DNA from 2 places in the Gemmiger sp. genome. Region 1 is predicted to be linked to the other one. Evidence: a T-box and tRNA genes for the amino acid it is inferred to sense, from the RefSeq annotation. Region 1 holds a T-box; the other holds one or more tRNA genes.

Region 1 (8,118 bases):
CATCGTTCAAACTCATCTTCAGTCATAATATCAGAAAATGCCTCATATGAATTCAATACTCCGTTCTTTTTTTGTACGAAATAAGTGATTCCTATAGCGACACCAACGATAGCAAAGAGAACAGCAACAATTATCAGCATTGTAAAAAGTCCCTCAGCAACACCACTGACAATACTCTCTACAATACCTCTCGATAAACAAGTGAACAGTAGGTTGATTCCCAAGCAAATCAAAGCTGTTCTGTTTAACTTTTGCCCAGCTAAATCTGTTTGCCATAAAATAGAAAGCACCAGAAAAAAAGAGAGTATAATCCATATAAATATCACAAGCGACAAATTACGTACACCAACAGGAAAGCCGGAAGATCTGATCATGATGTCTAGAGCTGGATTATCTGAAATTTTCATTCCATAATTGATTCCACCAAATATACAAAAATATAAATAGCCAACTATATACAAAGTTGAAAATATTATCAATCGTTTCTTATTCTTTACTTTCAAATTTTATTCCTCCCAAAATTCCGATTTGTTCCATTATACTACACCAAAAGCCCCCTGTCCAACAACATTTGCCGTGCGGACAGGGGGCTTGTTTGCTTATAGTGTGTGATGAAATTGACTGTGAAGCAACTTTGCTTTACAGCGTGACCTTGTGGTAAACCTTCTTGCCTTTCTTGATGACAACGCCCTTATTCAGCGCGTCAACGGTCAGAACAGCCTTCGGGTCGGTGACTTTCTCGCCGTCGACGAGGACGCCGCCCTGCTGAACCAGCTGGCGGGCCTCGCGGTTGGAGCCGCACAGACCGGCAGCTACCATGGCAGCCAGCAGGCCGACAGCGCCGTCCTTGACAAGCGCTGCATCCAGCGCCGTGCTGGGCATATGCTCATGATCGGCGGCACCGCTGAAGAGGCCGCGGGCGGTGGCCTGGGCTTTCTCGGCCTCTTCCTCGCCGTGGACCATCTTCGTCAGCTCGTAGGCCAGAATCTCCTTGGCCTTGTTCAGCTGCTCGCCCTCCCAGTGGTCCATCTCGTCGATCTGCTCCAGCGGCAGGAAGGTCAGCATACGGATGCACTTGAGAACGTCCGCGTCGCCGACGTTGCGCCAGTACTGGTAGAACTCGAACGGGCTCGTCTTGTTGGGGTCAAGCCAGACGGCGTTGCCCGCAGTTTTGCCCATCTTCTTGCCCTGAGAGTCGGTCAGCAGCGTGATGGTCATGGCGTAGGCATCCTTGCCCAGCTTGCGGCGGATCAGCTCGGTGCCGCCCAGCATGTTGCTCCACTGGTCATCGCCGCCAAACTCCATGTTGCAGCCGTAATTCTGGAACAGATGGTAGAAGTCGTAGCTCTGCATGATCATGTAGTTGAACTCGAGGAAGGACAGACCCTTCTCCATGCGCTGCTTGTAGCACTCGGCGCGCAGCATGTTATTCACGCTGAAGCAGGGACCGACCTCGCGCAGCAGCTCGATGTAATTGAGGTTCAGTAGCCAGTCGGCGTTGTTCAGCATCATAGCCTTGCCGTCGCCGAACTCAATGAATTTTTCCATCTGACGCTTGAAGCACTCGGCGTTGTGGTCGATGTCCTCCTTGGTCAGCATCTTGCGCATGTCGGTGCGGCCGGAGGGATCGCCAATCATCGTTGTGCCGCCGCCGATCAGGGCAATCGGGCGGTTGCCGGCCTGCTGCAAGCGCTTCATAAGGGTCAGGGCCATAAAATGACCGGCGGTCAGGCTGTCGGCCGTGCAGTCAAAGCCGATGTAGAAGGTCGCCTTGCCGTTGTTGATCAGCTCCTTGATCTCATCCTCGTCCGTGACCTGTGCAATCAGGCCGCGGGCTTTCAGTTCGTCGTAAATCGTCATGGGTTTTACCTCCGTTTGTTGCGGCAAGGGCAAAAATAAAAGCCCCTGCCAAATGTGAATTTGGCAGAGGGCGAAATTTCGCGGTACCACCTCTGTTTGCCCACCCCTCACGGCGGCGGGCCTTCGCGGGTGCGGCAGACAAAGGACTGCGTACACCCAAACGCTGTAACGTGCGCACACGGCACAGCCTACTAGCCTAAGCGTTCAGCCTGCTGCTCCGGGCTGTATTCGCCATCTGCACCTGCTGACCCCTTGCACCGACCGGGGCTTCTCTGAAGCGTGGCAGATGGGTACTGGTTCCCATCACTGCATTTAACATGGTTTACTGTATCATATTCTAAATGGATTGTCAAGAGGCGGGCACATATGGAATGTGCCTCTACGCATTGTAGGGGCTGATGCCCACGTCAAGCCCGCCGCCGTCATTTCGACTTTTCGATAAGCTCCCGCGCACTGGCAAGGCTCAATTCGCTGACCTTGTCGCCGGAAATCATCCGCGCCAGCACTTCCACGCGACCATCCATATCGAGAGTATGAATTTCCGTAAACGTGCGGTCGTTGCGGACGTTTTTCTGGATGAGCAGCTGGTTGTCCGCAAACGCAGCCACCTGCGGCGTGTGGGTGATGCACAGCACCTGATGCCCTTTGGCTGTCTGGTGCAAAAGCTGCCCGATACGCCCCGCCGCCAGACCCGATACGCCTGTGTCGATCTCATCGTAAATAACGGTAGGCAGGGCATCACGGTCGGCCAAAGCGCTCTTGAAGGCCAGCATAATGCGGGAAAGCTCGCCGCCGGAGGCAATTTTCGCCAACGGCTTGGGTTCCTCGCCGGGGTTGGTGGAAATCAAAAATTCCACCGTGTCCTGCCCATGGGAGGACAGCGGCCCCCGCGCGTGCTTGAGGGCAAAACGGATGCCCGGCATATTCAGAAATTCCAGCGCCGCTTTCATTTCCTTGTTCATGGCGGCAAAGCCCTTTAGGCGGCTCTGGGTCAGTTTTTCGGCGGCCTCCTTCGCAGCGGCGTACAGCGTCTGCATCTGGGCTTTCAGTTCGGCAATTTTCTGGCCTGAGGACTGGAAGGTCTCCAACTCTGCGGCGGCGGCTTCGCGCCGGGCCAGCAGTTCGTCGACCTCCATGCCGAACTTCTGCTTGATACGGTAAATTGTATCCAACCGCGATTCGATTTGATCCAACTCCCCGGTGTCAAAACCGTAGGCATCCAGCCGGTCGGCCAGATCGGTCGCTAGTTCGCGGGCGCTGTAATACAAATCGTTCAGCCGCTCACTCATCGGGGCCAGCGTCTCATCCAGCCGGGCGCTGTTCTGTAAGCCGTCCACCGCGCCGCCCAACAGGTCCGCCGCGCCGGATTGCTCGCCGTCCTCGTCGCCCGCCAGCGCCAGATGTGCGGCGGTGATGCCTTCCAAAATGCTCTGGGCGTGGGTGATGACATTCTTGCGCTCCTGCAAGGTCTTTTCCTCGCCGGGCTGCAAAGCGGCAGCGTCAATGGTGTCAATTTCCGCAGTCAGCGCCTCGATGCGGCGCTGTTTGTCGGACTCACTGGCGTTCAGCGCGTCCAGCTGACGCTTGACCGTGACCAGTTCGCGGTAGCGGCGGTAATACTCGGCAAACAGCGCACGGTTCTGGGCGTACTGATCCAGCAGCCCCAAATGCAGCGCCGGGTTCGTCAAACTCTGGCTGTCATGCTGGCCGTGGATGGAGAGCAGCCCCGCCGAGATATCCCGCACGACGGCGGCGGTGGCGGGCATACCGTTCACGCGGCAGCTGCCCTTGCCCTCGGCGTTGATTTCGCGGTACAAAAGCAGGTCGTCGTTGGCTTCATAGCCGCACTTTTCCAGTTGCTTCTTGACCGAATCAGGGATACGCTCAAAGGTCGCCCAGATGCAGGCCTTCTGCGCGCCGCTGCGCACCAGCTCACGCGATGTACGGTTGCCCAGAATGGCATTGATGGAATCGATCAGGATGGACTTGCCGGCGCCGGTCTCACCTGTCAGCACGTTAAAGCCGGGGGTGAAGTTCACCTCGGCTTTTTCGATAACGGCAACATTTTCGATTTTCAGGTTTGCCAGCATGGGATAGATCCTCCCTGTCGTTTTGTTGATTACCCGCGGCGGGTGTACTGCTGCAGCTGCTTACAGATCTCAGCGGCGGCCTCAGGGGTGCGCATCAAAATAAAAAATGTGTCATCGCCAGAAAGCGTACCAACGACATTGTCCCACTGCTTGGCGTCAAACACCTCGCACGCGGCGTTGGCCATACCGGAAAAGCACTTGACCAGCACGGTGTTCCCGGCGTAATCGACTTTGAGCACTGACTCACGGAACAGCATCTCAAACCGGCTGGGCGAATGCGTCACCTTGCCGGAGGCCGACGCCGGAACATAACGGTAGCGGCCGTCAGCAGTGGCCGTCTTGACCAGCTGCAGCTCGCGGATATCGCGGGACACGGTGGCCTGGGTCACGTCGAAGCCCTCCTCCCGCAGATGGGCCAGCAGATCCTCCTGCCGGTCAATGGGGTGCTGCTCGATCAAATCCAAAATCGCCTGGTGGCGTGCACTTTTCACAGGGATCATCTCCTCATCAATTTGTTCTCTATGGCGTGGAACTGCTCCGCGTCGTCAAAGGCAATCAGCTGTAAGCCCTGCCCGCCGCCCGTTATGCACAGGCGCTCACCGGGGAGCAGGTCACATTGGTCGCTGCTGTCCGCGCAGGCAAAGCTGCCGTCGCGGTTCTCGGCGTCGGCAATGATTTCAAGCCGACGGCTGGCGGCAAAAACAAGCGGTGCCACGTAAACATTGTGGGCGCAGACCGGTGTTAAGACCATCACATCTGCGGAAACATCCAAGATCGGCCCGCCTGCGGAAAACGAATACGCGGTGGAGCCGGTTGGCGTTGCCAGTATCATGCCGTCGCTGCGGTAGCTGCCCACAAACGCGCCGTCGCAGTACACTTTATAATCCATCGGGTGCAGCCGCGTCTGGCCGAACAGAACGATATCATTGATGGCATCGGCCCGCCAGCCGTGGGCGGGGACCTCGGCGTGGAGCAGCCCGCGATTCACGAGGGTGAACTCCTCCGCTGCCAAGCGCTGCAATTTTGTGGGCAGTTCGGCGACCTCGCAGGTGGCCAGAAAGCCCATGCGGCCCAGGTTCACACCCAGAACCGGCTTGCCGTGCCGCATACAGGAGAGTCCGGCCCGCAGCAACGTTCCGTCGCCGCCGATGGTCACGACCTGGTCCGCCGCGCGATAGGCGTCAGCCTCCGGCAAAAACTGTACCCCGGCAAGCCTGCCCTCACCCGCGAAGGTCTGCGGCATCAACACCTGTACGCCCAACCCGGCCAGCACAGCAGCAGCCTGCCGCGTAACGGCAAGCCCTGCGTCCTTGGTGGGGTTCGGAATCAGCAAAACTGACATAGGCGTCAGATTCCTTTCTCAGTGCAGATTGGGGGCCTTGTCCAGCGTCTCATGGGAGGCTGCCACGACCTTTTCAATCAGGCCCTCCGGCAGCGGCAACGGCGTGTCGCAGTGCTGGACGTACATCAAATATTCAATGTTGCCCTCGGGCCCCTTGATGGGCGAAAAATCCAGGCCCGCAGGGGTGAAATGGTTTGCCATGGCGTAGCCCTCGGCCATCTGCAAGACCTCGCGATGGGTGGCGGGGTCACGCACGACACCCTTTTTGCCGACCTTCTCGCGGCCTGCCTCAAACTGCGGCTTGACAAGGCATACGCCAACAGCATCCGGCGTGCAGATTGCATCCGCAACCGGGAAAATATGCTTGAGGGAGATAAACGAAACATCGACGCTGAAAAACGCTACCGGCTCGGATAAATCCTCCGGCTTCACGCTGCGGATGTTCGTTCTCTCCATATTGATAACGCGCTCGTCTGTGCGTAGGCTCCACGCCAGCTGGCCGTAGCCAACGTCCACGGCATAGACCTTGACCGCGCCGTTTTGCAGCATGCAGTCGGTAAAACCGCCGGTAGAGGCACCGATATCCATGCAGACTTTGCCGTCCGGGCGCATCGGAAAGACCTGCATAGCCTTTTCCAGCTTAAGGCCTCCGCGGCTGACATAGCCGATGTCGTGTCCGCGCACTTCGACTTTGGCGTCGGGCGCAATCATTTCCCCGGCTTTGTCGACTTTCTGCTCGTTGACAAAGACAATGCCGGACATGATGAGCGCCTTGGCGCGCTCCCGGCTCTGCACCAGACCATTCTGGCACAGGTATTGATCCAGGCGAATTTTGCTCATGCCTGTTTCTCCTTTAAATAGTCCAAAATATCCTTGCACAGGGCCGCCGCGTCCAGCTGCTGATCCTTGCGCAGTTCGGGCACGTTGGCGTGCAGCAGGTGGGTATTGTCTACGGCGTGCAGCAGGTATTTCCCTTGCCAGCCGCATTGCTGCATGGCAAAGCCCAGCTGTTCGCCGATGCTGCCGGTGCGGACGGAATCCTCGGCAAACAAAATCGTATCATAGCTGCGCAGCGTGTCGCACAGGCCGTCAGGCAGCGGGAAAATCTGCGTCAGCTTGACGCAGTCGGTCTGCACGCCGTTCTGGGCAAGCAGATCCTTGGCCGCAATAATTTCCTCGGTTTCGGCACCGTAGCTGACCAGGGCGACTTTGGCACCCTCCACAGGTTCCAGCACATCGTACCGCGCCCCTGTGCAGGGCAACGCCGCAAGGGCGGGCTTTTCCTCCCCGCGGGCATAGCGGATGGCACGCGGGCCGCGGGCCTCACGCACCAGATAGGTCAGCCAATAGCGAAGCTCCGCATAGTTGGACGGCGCAAAGACCGGGATATTTACATTCGAGAAAAATGCCACATCGTAGATGCCCTGATGGGTCGCACCGTCGCCGGGCACAAGACCCGCGCGGTCTACGGCGAAAAGTACATCCAGCTGCATCAGGCTGACATCATGGATGATTTGGTCGTAGGCACGCTGGAAAAACGTAGAGTAAATCGCAACCACGGGCAAAAGCCCCTGGCTGGCAAGGCCCGCCGCAAAGCTGACGGCGTGTTCTTCCGCCATGCCGACGTCAAAGAAGCGGCCAGGATGGCGGTGCTTGAAGAAGTTGAGGCCTGTGCCGTACTTCATGGCAGCGGTGATGCCACAGACGCGCGGCTCGTCATCGCCCAAATCCGCTAACGCACAGCCGAACGTTGACGAGAAGGAATCCTTCGGCGAAAGCTCGGGGTCAGTCAAATGGCTCAAATCGATGGACGATACCGCGTGGAACTCGCCGGGGTTTTCCTCGGCGGGTTTCAGGCCTTTGCCCTTCTGGGTGACAATGTGCAGGAACACCGGGGCATACTGCTCCCGCAGGTTCGTCAGCGTGTGGGTCAGCATATCCACATCATGGCCGTCGATGGGCCCGATGTACTGGAAGCCCATCTCCTCAAACATCGTGGATTTGTAAATGCCGCGGCGAATCAGCTGCTTGCCACTCTGCAACACCTTGACCATGGCGTTACCGGCCACCGGGATGCGCTCCAGCGTTGTTTCCATATGGGCCTTGACGTGGGAGTATTTTGGGTCGGTGCGCAGCTTGGTCAGATAATTTGCCATCTGGCCGACATTTTTGGAAATCGACATCTTATTGTCATTCAGAATGACAATAAGATTGTTCAGCTTGCTGACATTGTTCATGCCCTCGTAGACCATGCCGCCGGTGAAAGCGCCATCGCCCACGATGACCACGACTTTGCCAGGCTCATTCTTGAGCTTTTTCGCCCGGGCAATGCCGATGGCAGTGGATAACGCCGCACTGCCATGCCCGGCAATGAACGCGTCACAGTCGCTCTCCTTCGGGCTGGGAAAGCCCGAAATGCCGTCTTTACGGCGCAGCTGGGCAAAGCCCGCGCGGCGGCCGGTCAGCAGTTTGTGGGTGTAGCACTGGTGGCCGACGTCAAACAGAAGCTTGTCCTGCGGGAAATCCAGCACGCGATGCAGGGCAACCGTCAGTTCGACCACGCCGAGGTTCGACGATAGATGGCCGCCGGTCTCGGAAACACTTTTAATCAAAAACTGCCGGATTTCCTCACACAGAGCGGGCATATCAGTCATCGGCAGGTTTTTTATCTCCCCGGGCGCATTGATGCGCTCCAACAAAGGATAGCTCATAGATGCACCTCGTTTTTTACACCATCGGCATGGCAAAGCCCAGCACAATGCCAAGCGCCGCGCCTGTCAAAACTTCGATCGGCGTATGGCCGACCATTTCCTTCAACTTTTTGCC
Region 2 (8,118 bases), on a different contig from region 1:
GTCCAGCAGAAAGATTGTCTTACAAAGCCCGTCTTTGGGGCTGAGGTGGCGGCTCACCACCGATGCGCCGCCGCCTAATAGCACGGCGGGGATGGCGTGCAGGTCGAAGCCGGCTTCCATCGTGGCGGACAGCAGATGCTCTGTGTACTTGCGACCTTGTTTGTTTACAATGTCGCGCACCGTATCGCTGACCGTGCAGGGCTGACCTACCAGCATATTTTCGATTTGGGCATCCGTCAGCGACAGCCCGGTTTCGCGGCGCACCTGCTCACGGATGTCATCCACGCAGCGAATCATGCCGAGTTCCAAGCTGTGCGCAGTGTCAGCCGCAGGGATGGCGTTGTCGATGCGCATGAGGTCCACCGTCCACCCGCCGAGATCCATGAGGAGCATAGAGGGTTCATCCTGCAAAAGCCCCACTTCGGTCATAAGGGCGGCGTAGCCTTGTGGGAAGACAGCAACTTCCTCAATCGTAATGCTGTACGCCACGCCCTCGAACTTGTAGTTCACAGGCTGGTTGCTCCGCAGCAGATAATCTCTGAACTTGGGTTTGTCGCGTCCGAAACTCGTCAGCGGCAGACCCGCCGCAATGCGCACAGAACATTCGGGCGGCAAACCACGCTGCTGGATTTCTTTGGCGATGGCAGCCAGCGTCAGCAGGTAATAGTTGTCGTTCACGGTTTTATCCCGCTGGATAGGCTGCCGCCCGGTGCCGCAAACAAAAAAGCACCCTCCAAACTCTAAGAGTCCTTGGCGGGTGTAGGGTTCATGTTCTCCGTAGCTTGTAAGCCCTGCCGGGAACGAGCAGTGTGCTGTCTTGATGGCGTAGTAGCCGTGGTCGATACCGATAATGATGCTCATGAGAATTCCTCGCTTTCTTAAATGGGTATAAAATGGAAAACTTGAAAACAAAATGAAAACTGCCGGAAAAAACGAAAAATCCCCGCAACCAACAGGAAATTGGCTGCGGGGAAATTGAAAACATTCTGAAAACAGCAGGATTTATTCTGTTTTTTCTCAAAAAAATTGCCCCCTCCCCTGCCAAATTCCAAAAAACGGCAGAAAAAGTGGGCTTCAGGGTGGGCAAACCGCCCAAAAATGGTTGGACAACACTGTAAAACCGTGTTCAAAAATTGGTTGGCGAAATCGCCGATTTTCGACGCTACAACAAAGAAAAAAGACTGTGACATCTTTTTTATCACAGTCTTATGGTGGGAGCTGGTGGATTCGAACCACCGAAGCATTAAGCAGCAGATTTACAGTCTGTCCCCATTGGCCACTCGGGAAAGCTCCCATATTTGGTTTTGTGTCTGCCGTGTCTCCCGGCGACGTATGTTATTATAGCAAAGCAGATTCTAAATTGCAAGCCCTTTTTTAAATTTTTTTGCGATTTTTTCAAAAAAGTTTGTTTCCGTCGCAGCATCGTGTAAAAACTTTTCTTGACATCCGGTTTGGGTTAGCGTACATTTATAATATAGTATAAATACAGCATTGGGAGGTTTTACTATGGCGATTCGTGTTGGTATCCTTACTTCCGGCGGCGACTGCCCCGGCCTGAACGCCACCCTGCGCGGTGTGGCAAAGGCCCTTTATCACCGCATGGGCGACAAAGTCGAGATCGTCGGCATCATGAACGGCTACGACGGCCTGATCAACGGCAACTACCGTGAGATGTCCCCCGACGAGTTCTCCGGCATCCTGACCGTGGGCGGCACCATCCTGGGCACCAAGCGCACCCCCTTTAAAAAGATGCGCGTGGTCGAAGACGACAAGGTGGACAAGGTCGCCGCGATGAAGAAAAACTACCGCGCCGCCAAGCTGGACTGCCTGCTCTGCCTAGGCGGCAACGGCACCCACAAGACCGCGAACCTGCTCAGCCAGGAAGGGCTGAACATCATCGGCCTGCCTAAGACCATCGACAACGACATCTACGGCACCGACGTCACCTTCGGCTTCCACACTGCCGTGGACATTGCCACCGAGGTCATCGACCGCATCCACACCACGGCGGGCAGCCACAGCCGCGTGATGTGCATTGAGATCATGGGCAACAAGGCCGGCTGGCTGACGCTCTACGCCGGCATTGCGGGCGGCGCGGATATCATCCTGCTGCCCGAGCTGCCCTACGATATCAAGAAGGTCGCCGCCGCAGTCGAAAACCGTGCCAAGGCGGGCAAGAACTTTTCGATTTTGGCCGTGGCCGAGGGTGCGTTCTCGGTGGAAGAGGCCAAGATGAAGCGCAAGGAGTGGACCGCCAAGCGTGCCGAGGCCGGTTACACCACCGCCACCGCCCGCATTGCAAAGCAGGTGGAGGAGCTGACCGGTGCCGAGACCCGCATCTGCGTACCCGGCCACATGCAGCGCGGCGGCAGCCCCAGCGCCTACGACCGCGTGCTGGCGACCCAGTTTGGCTCCTACGCGGCCGGGCTGGTGGCGGACGAGCACTACGGCGTGACCGTCGCCATGGTCAACCGCCACGTCACCGCCAACCCGCTGGCCGACATTGCCGGTAAGACCCGCGGCGTGCCCGGCGACTGCGATATGCTGAACGTTGCCCGCGCTATGGGCATCAGCCTGGGCTGATTTTTCCGCAAAATATCCAATCCCCGCTCCTCTGCCGCCCGCGGCACAGGGAGCGGGGATTTTTACGTCTGCGGCGTTGCCGGGTCGTCGGGAACGCCGTCTCCTCCCCTACGGCACGCCAAAAGGCCGCCCCTTTGCCGGGGCGGCCTTGCATGGTTTCTGTGCTTATTCTTCCACGTACTCTTTCTTCAGCAGGCTCAAAATCAGCGCGCCCACCGCCGAACCGACGGCCAGGGCGACGACGTAGAGCAGGGCATGATCCACGACCGGGAACACGAAGATACCGCCGTGGGGTGCGCGCAGGGCGCAGCCGAACACCATCGAGAGCGAACCGGCCAGCGCCGAGCCGATGATGCAGCTGGGCAGCACACGCAGCGGGTCTGCTGCCGCATAGGGGATCGCTCCCTCGGAGACAAAGCAGAGACCCATGACATAGTTGACAATGCCGTTGCGGCGCTCGTCGGGGCTCCACTTTTTGGGGCAGAAGGTGGTGGACAGCGCGATGGCGATGGGCGGGACCATGCCGCCGACCATAACAGCCGCCATGACCTCGTAGTTGCCGGCAGCCAGCGCTGCCGTGCCAAACACATAAGCCGCCTTGTTGAAAGGGCCGCCCATGTCAATGCTCATCATACCCGCGACGATTGCGCCCAGCATCACCTTGGACGTGTCGCCCATGGCGTTCAGCCAGTCGGTCATGGCCGTGTTGATGATGCCCATGACCGGGTTGATGCCGCACATGACCAAACCAGTGACGAGGATACCGCCCAAGGGGTAAATCAGCATCGGGCGGATGCCGTTCAGGCTGACAGGCAGCTTCTCGGTGATTTTCTTGAGGAACTGCACAATGTAGCCCGCGGCGAAACCGGCCAGCAGCGCCGCCAGAAAACCGCCGGAAATTCCGGTGGTGTCACCGCTGGCAAGGCCCGCAAAGTTCGTGCCGTTCATGGCCAGCACGCCGCCCGCAAAGCCGACGGCCAGGCCCGGGCGGTCCGCAATGGACATGGCGATAAAACCTGCCAGAATCGGCAGCATATAGCCGAACGCCGCGTTGCCCACGGTCTTGAAGAAGGCCGCCACCGGCGTGTTCATGCCAAAGTTGGAAGGGTCAATGGTGTAATCGTCCAGCAAAAATGCCAGCGCGATCATGATGCCGCCGCCCACAACGAAGGGCAGCATATGCGATACACCGTTCATCAGATGCTTGTACAGGCTGTGACCAAGGCTGTCGCTCGCACCGCCTGCGCTCTGCTGGGCCTTGGCCCCGGCCTCGGCGCGGTAGATGGGCGCTTCGCCGTGAGCAATTTTCTTGATAAGCTCCTCCGGTTTGTGGATGCCGTCATCCACGCGGGCAAAAATGACCGGCTTGCCGTCAAAGCGGGCCGTCTCGACATTCTTGTCCGCCGCAATGATGATACCGTCGCAGGCGGCGATTTCCTCGGGCGTCAGCACGTTTTTCGCGCCGTCGGATCCGTTCGTTTCAACTTTCGTGGGCAGACCCAGCTTGTCCCCCATCTTGGTCAGGGCCTCGGCGGCCATGTAGGTGTGGGCAATGCCGTTGGGGCAGGCTGTGACGGCCAGCACGCGGTAGCCGCTCTGGGGGATTTCCTGCTGGGTAAAGCTTTCCTCGCCGAACTGGGCATCCTCCTGCGCGTCGATGGCGTCCAAAAATTCAGCGGGCGTCTTGGCGGCACGGAGCTTTTCGACAAAGTCGTCGTTCATCAGCATCTGCATCATGCGGGCCAGCATATCAATGTGCAGGCTGCCGTTTTCCGGCGCGGCAATGGCAAACAGCAGGTCGGTCTTGCCGTCGTCGTCAGGGTTGTACTGCACCGGTGCGCTCAAACGCAGGGCGGCCAGACTGGGGCGAGTCACGCAGGCCGTGCGGGCGTGCGGGACCGTGATGCCGTTGTCCACATAGGTGGAGGCTTCGGCTTCGCGGGCGTAGAGGGCCTTTTTGTAGGCGTCCTTGTCGGTGATGTTGCCGTGGGTGGCCTGCAGCTCCACGAGCTTGTCAAGGATAGCGGCCTGGTCGGGTGCCGCAACATCCAGCGCGATGGACTGCGCAGTGAACAGTTCCGTGATACGCATACGATTTGTCTCCTTCGTTTGTTTCTATTGAGGTGTAGGGGCCGGGCATACCCGGCCCTCGGCTTTATGGGAAATGCGCATTTATGGCTAAGTTGCGGGCCGCACGTCTTTGCAGGAGCGGATACTTGCATCGGCCCCTGCAAGTCACGGTCTACTCACATCGTCTTGAGCAGCTTATCAATATCCGCTTTTGTCGCCAGTCCCAGGCTGAACGCGGTGGCACTGCCGCAGGCGGTGCCGAGCTTGAGGGCTGCGGCGTAGTCACCGCCGCTCTGCTGATAACCGGCCACAAAACCGGCCACCATGCTGTCCCCCGCACCGACGCTGTTGACGACCTTGCCCTTCGGGCAGCCGATGCGGTGTACACCGCCCTGCTCGTCCAGCAACAGCGCACCGTCGCCCGCCATGCTGACCAGCACGTTGCGCGCCCCCTTCGCCTGCATCATCCTGGCGGCGGTGACGATCTCGTTATCGTTCGTCAGTTTGACGCCGGCGATCTCGCTCAGTTCGTGGTTGTTCGGCTTGATGAGGAACGGCTTATACCGCAGCACATTCACCAGCAAATCGCGGGTGGCGTCCACGACGGCACGGATGTCGCGGCCTTCCAGCCGGGCCAGGATGCGCTCATAGGTCGTCTGCGCCAGGCTGGCCGGGATGCTGCCCGCCAGAATCAGGATATCGCCCTTTTGCAGGCGATCGAGCTTTTCTTCCAACGCCTGCATGGCGCTTTCAGGGATGTCGGGGCCTGCGCCGTTCAGCTCGGTCTCCTGCCCGGCCTTGATCTTGACGTTGATGCGGGTCATGCCGTGGTCGAGATGGACGAAGTCGGTTTTCAGCCCCTGGGCGACCAGGCCGCGCTCCAGCCACGCACCGGTCTCCCCTGCCACAAAGCCGAGGACCACGCTCTCGCACCCCAGCTGCGCCAGCACACCGGACACGTTGATGCCCTTGCCGCCCAGCACGCAGTCTTCGCCTTTGGCGCGGTTCACGTCGCCGACGGCCAACTCACGGTCCAGCCGCACCACGTAATCGATGGCCGGATTGAAGGTCACTGTATAGATCATAGTTCCGTCTCCTTTACCAGTGTCAGCTGCTTGTATTTCGGTTCGGGGCAGCGGTTCGTCAGAATCGCGCCGCCGTAAAGTTCGCTGATGACCGCCGGGTAGACCCGCCCGAACTTGGAGTCATCCACGAGGAACCAGGTTTCCCGCGCACGGCGGGAGGCCATGGCCTTGACGGCAGCCTCCTCGGGGTCAGGGGTCGTGAAGCCTGCGCCCAGCGCCACGCCGTTGGCCCCCAGAAAGGCCTTCGTGAAGTTGAACTGCTGTAAACTCGTCAGTGCCGCCGCGCCGATGATGGCCTCGGTCTTGGGGCGCAGCAGACCGCCGGGCACGCAGACGTTGCAGCTTTTTTGCGCCAGCAGCCGCGCGTGGGCGATGCCGTTGGTGACGTAGTGGGCATCCAGCGCGGGGCCGCTGAGGGCACGGACCATAGCCAGCGTGGTGGAGCCTGCGTCGATGTAGACGAAATCCCCGGCGCGGACAAGGTCGGCTGCCGCCTGAGCGATGCTGCGCTTTTGGCCGACAGCCAGCGTTTCCTTTGCGGCCATCGTCGGCTCGTCAGCCAGGAATTGGCCGTCCGGCAGTGTTGCGCCGCCGTGGACCTTGTTCAAGCGGCCCTGCCGGTCAAGTTCGGTCAAATCTCGGCGGATCGTGGACTCGCTGGCGTTCAGCGCCTCGCAAAGCTCCTGCACGGTGGCGGTGCGTTTCTCCGCCAGCAGGTTTAAAATCAAGGCAAAGCGTTCTTCGGCTAACATGGGGTGTTGCTCCTTTCCCGGTCATTGTTTGACTGTTTTTGGTGATTTATGATGTTTTATGACTGGCTGTATCTGTATTATAGCAGATTCCCCGTCAAAATCAATCATTTTCAGTCATTTTCAATCGCCAAAAATCACGTGATAATTTTGTGCAGGATGTACAAAATAAAAAAGGCTTCCCCCAAGGGAGAAGCCTTTTTAAGTTGTATGTCAAATAAACTTCCCCGTCCTGCTCTCGGGGATCGCTTTAATCTCCGCAGGCGTCCCGGCCGCCACGATGCAGCCGCCCTCTTCCCCGCCGCCGGGGCCCATATCAATGATATAATCTGCGCTGCGGATGACATCCAGGTCGTGCTCAATGACAATGACCGTCGCGCCGTTCTCGATCAGCGTGCGGAACACCCCCAGCAGGGTGCGCACGTCCAGCGGGTGCAGGCCGATGGTCGGCTCGTCAAAGACGAACACCGTGTCGCCCTGGGCCTTGCCCATCTCGCTGGCCAATTTCAGCCGCTGGGCCTCGCCGCCGGAAAGGCTCGGCGTTTCCTCGCCCAGGGTCAGGTAGCCAAGGCCCAAGTCTTGCAGCACTTTTAAACGCTGTGTCACCAATTTTAAGTCTGTGCAAGCCGTCAGCGCCGTGTTGATGTCCATATCCATCAGCTCGGGCAGTGTGTAGGCCCCGCCATGCTTATTCTCGTGGTAGACGGCGTCGGCCTCCGGCGCATAGCGAGAGCCGCGGCAGGCCGTGCAGGGGATCTCCACGTCGGGCAAAAACTGCACGTCCAGGCTGATGGTGCCTGTGCCGTCGCAGACCGGGCAGCGCAGTTTGCCCGTGTTGTAGGAGAAATCGCCCGCCTTGTACCCCAGCCGCTTGGCGTCCGGCGTGCGGGCAAAGACCTTGCGCAGCTCGTCGTGGACATTGGCGTAGGTCGCCACGGTGGAGCGGACGTTGATGCCGATAGGCGTTGCATCAATGAGCTTTACCTGCCCGATACCCACGGCCTGCACATCTTTGACGTGGGCAGGCAGGGCCGCGCCGCTGGTTTTGGCCGCCAGCGCCGGGACAAGGCTTTCCAAAATCAACGTTGTCTTGCCCGACCCGGACACGCCGGTCACGACGGTCAGGCGGCCTTTCGGGATATCTACTTCCAGCGGCTTGACCGTGTGGATGGTGCCGGTGGAAAGGTGGATGCGCCCCTCGGCAAACAGTTCCTCGGCGGGGCGGTTTTGGGGCGTCACGCTCCCTTGCCCGCCCAAAAACGGCCCGATCTGTGACGCGGCGTTGGCAGTCAGCTCGGGCACGGTGCCCTGGGCAATGATACGCCCGCCGCCTGCACCGGCCTCGGGGCCCATCTCGATGATGTAGTCCGATTCTGCCAACACCTGGGTGTCGTGGTCGACAAGGACGACCGAGTTGCCGTCGGCAATCAGGTCGTGCATGACGCCGTTCAGGCCGACGATGTTCGAGGGGTGCAGCCCGATGGATGGCTCATCCAGCACGTACAGCACGCCGGTGGTGCGGTTGCGAACGGCGCGGGCCAGCTGCATGCGCTGGCGTTCCCCGGTGGAGAGCGTCGCGGACGCGCGGTCCAGCGTCAGGTAGCCCAGCCCCAAATCCAGCAGCCGCTTCG

The links. A T-box is a leader RNA that pairs with one kind of tRNA and senses whether it is charged. The one in region 1 lies ahead of tyrS (tyrosine--tRNA ligase), so its partner is inferred to be a tRNA-Tyr.
Region 2: it encodes a tRNA-Tyr, which carries the amino acid that the T-box ahead of tyrS (tyrosine--tRNA ligase) is inferred to sense. The anticodon was not compared.

Annotation. Positions count from the first base shown of each region.
Region 1 is NZ_DBMDDV010000003.1:49,194-57,311, forward strand. Features, by position in the region: gene ACZO0A_RS02205 (hypothetical protein) at 1-503, opposite strand, end outside; gene tyrS (tyrosine--tRNA ligase) at 640-1,860, opposite strand; T-box leader at 1,924-2,176, opposite strand; gene recN (DNA repair protein RecN) at 2,283-3,950, opposite strand; gene ACZO0A_RS02220 (arginine repressor) at 3,980-4,450, opposite strand; gene ACZO0A_RS02225 (NAD(+)/NADH kinase) at 4,447-5,292, opposite strand; gene ACZO0A_RS02230 (TlyA family RNA methyltransferase) at 5,311-6,132, opposite strand; gene dxs (1-deoxy-D-xylulose-5-phosphate synthase) at 6,129-8,003, opposite strand; gene ACZO0A_RS02240 (divergent PAP2 family protein) at 8,020-8,118, opposite strand, start outside.
Region 2 is NZ_DBMDDV010000017.1:234-8,351, forward strand. Features, by position in the region: gene ACZO0A_RS07490 (ParM/StbA family protein) at 1-861, opposite strand, end outside; tRNA gene ACZO0A_RS07495 (tRNA-Tyr) at 1,210-1,294, opposite strand; gene ACZO0A_RS07500 (6-phosphofructokinase) at 1,507-2,583, shown strand; gene ACZO0A_RS07505 (PTS fructose transporter subunit IIABC) at 2,749-4,674, opposite strand; gene pfkB (1-phosphofructokinase) at 4,830-5,738, opposite strand; gene ACZO0A_RS07515 (DeoR/GlpR family DNA-binding transcription regulator) at 5,735-6,490, opposite strand; gene ACZO0A_RS07520 (excinuclease ABC subunit UvrA) at 6,701-8,118, opposite strand, start outside.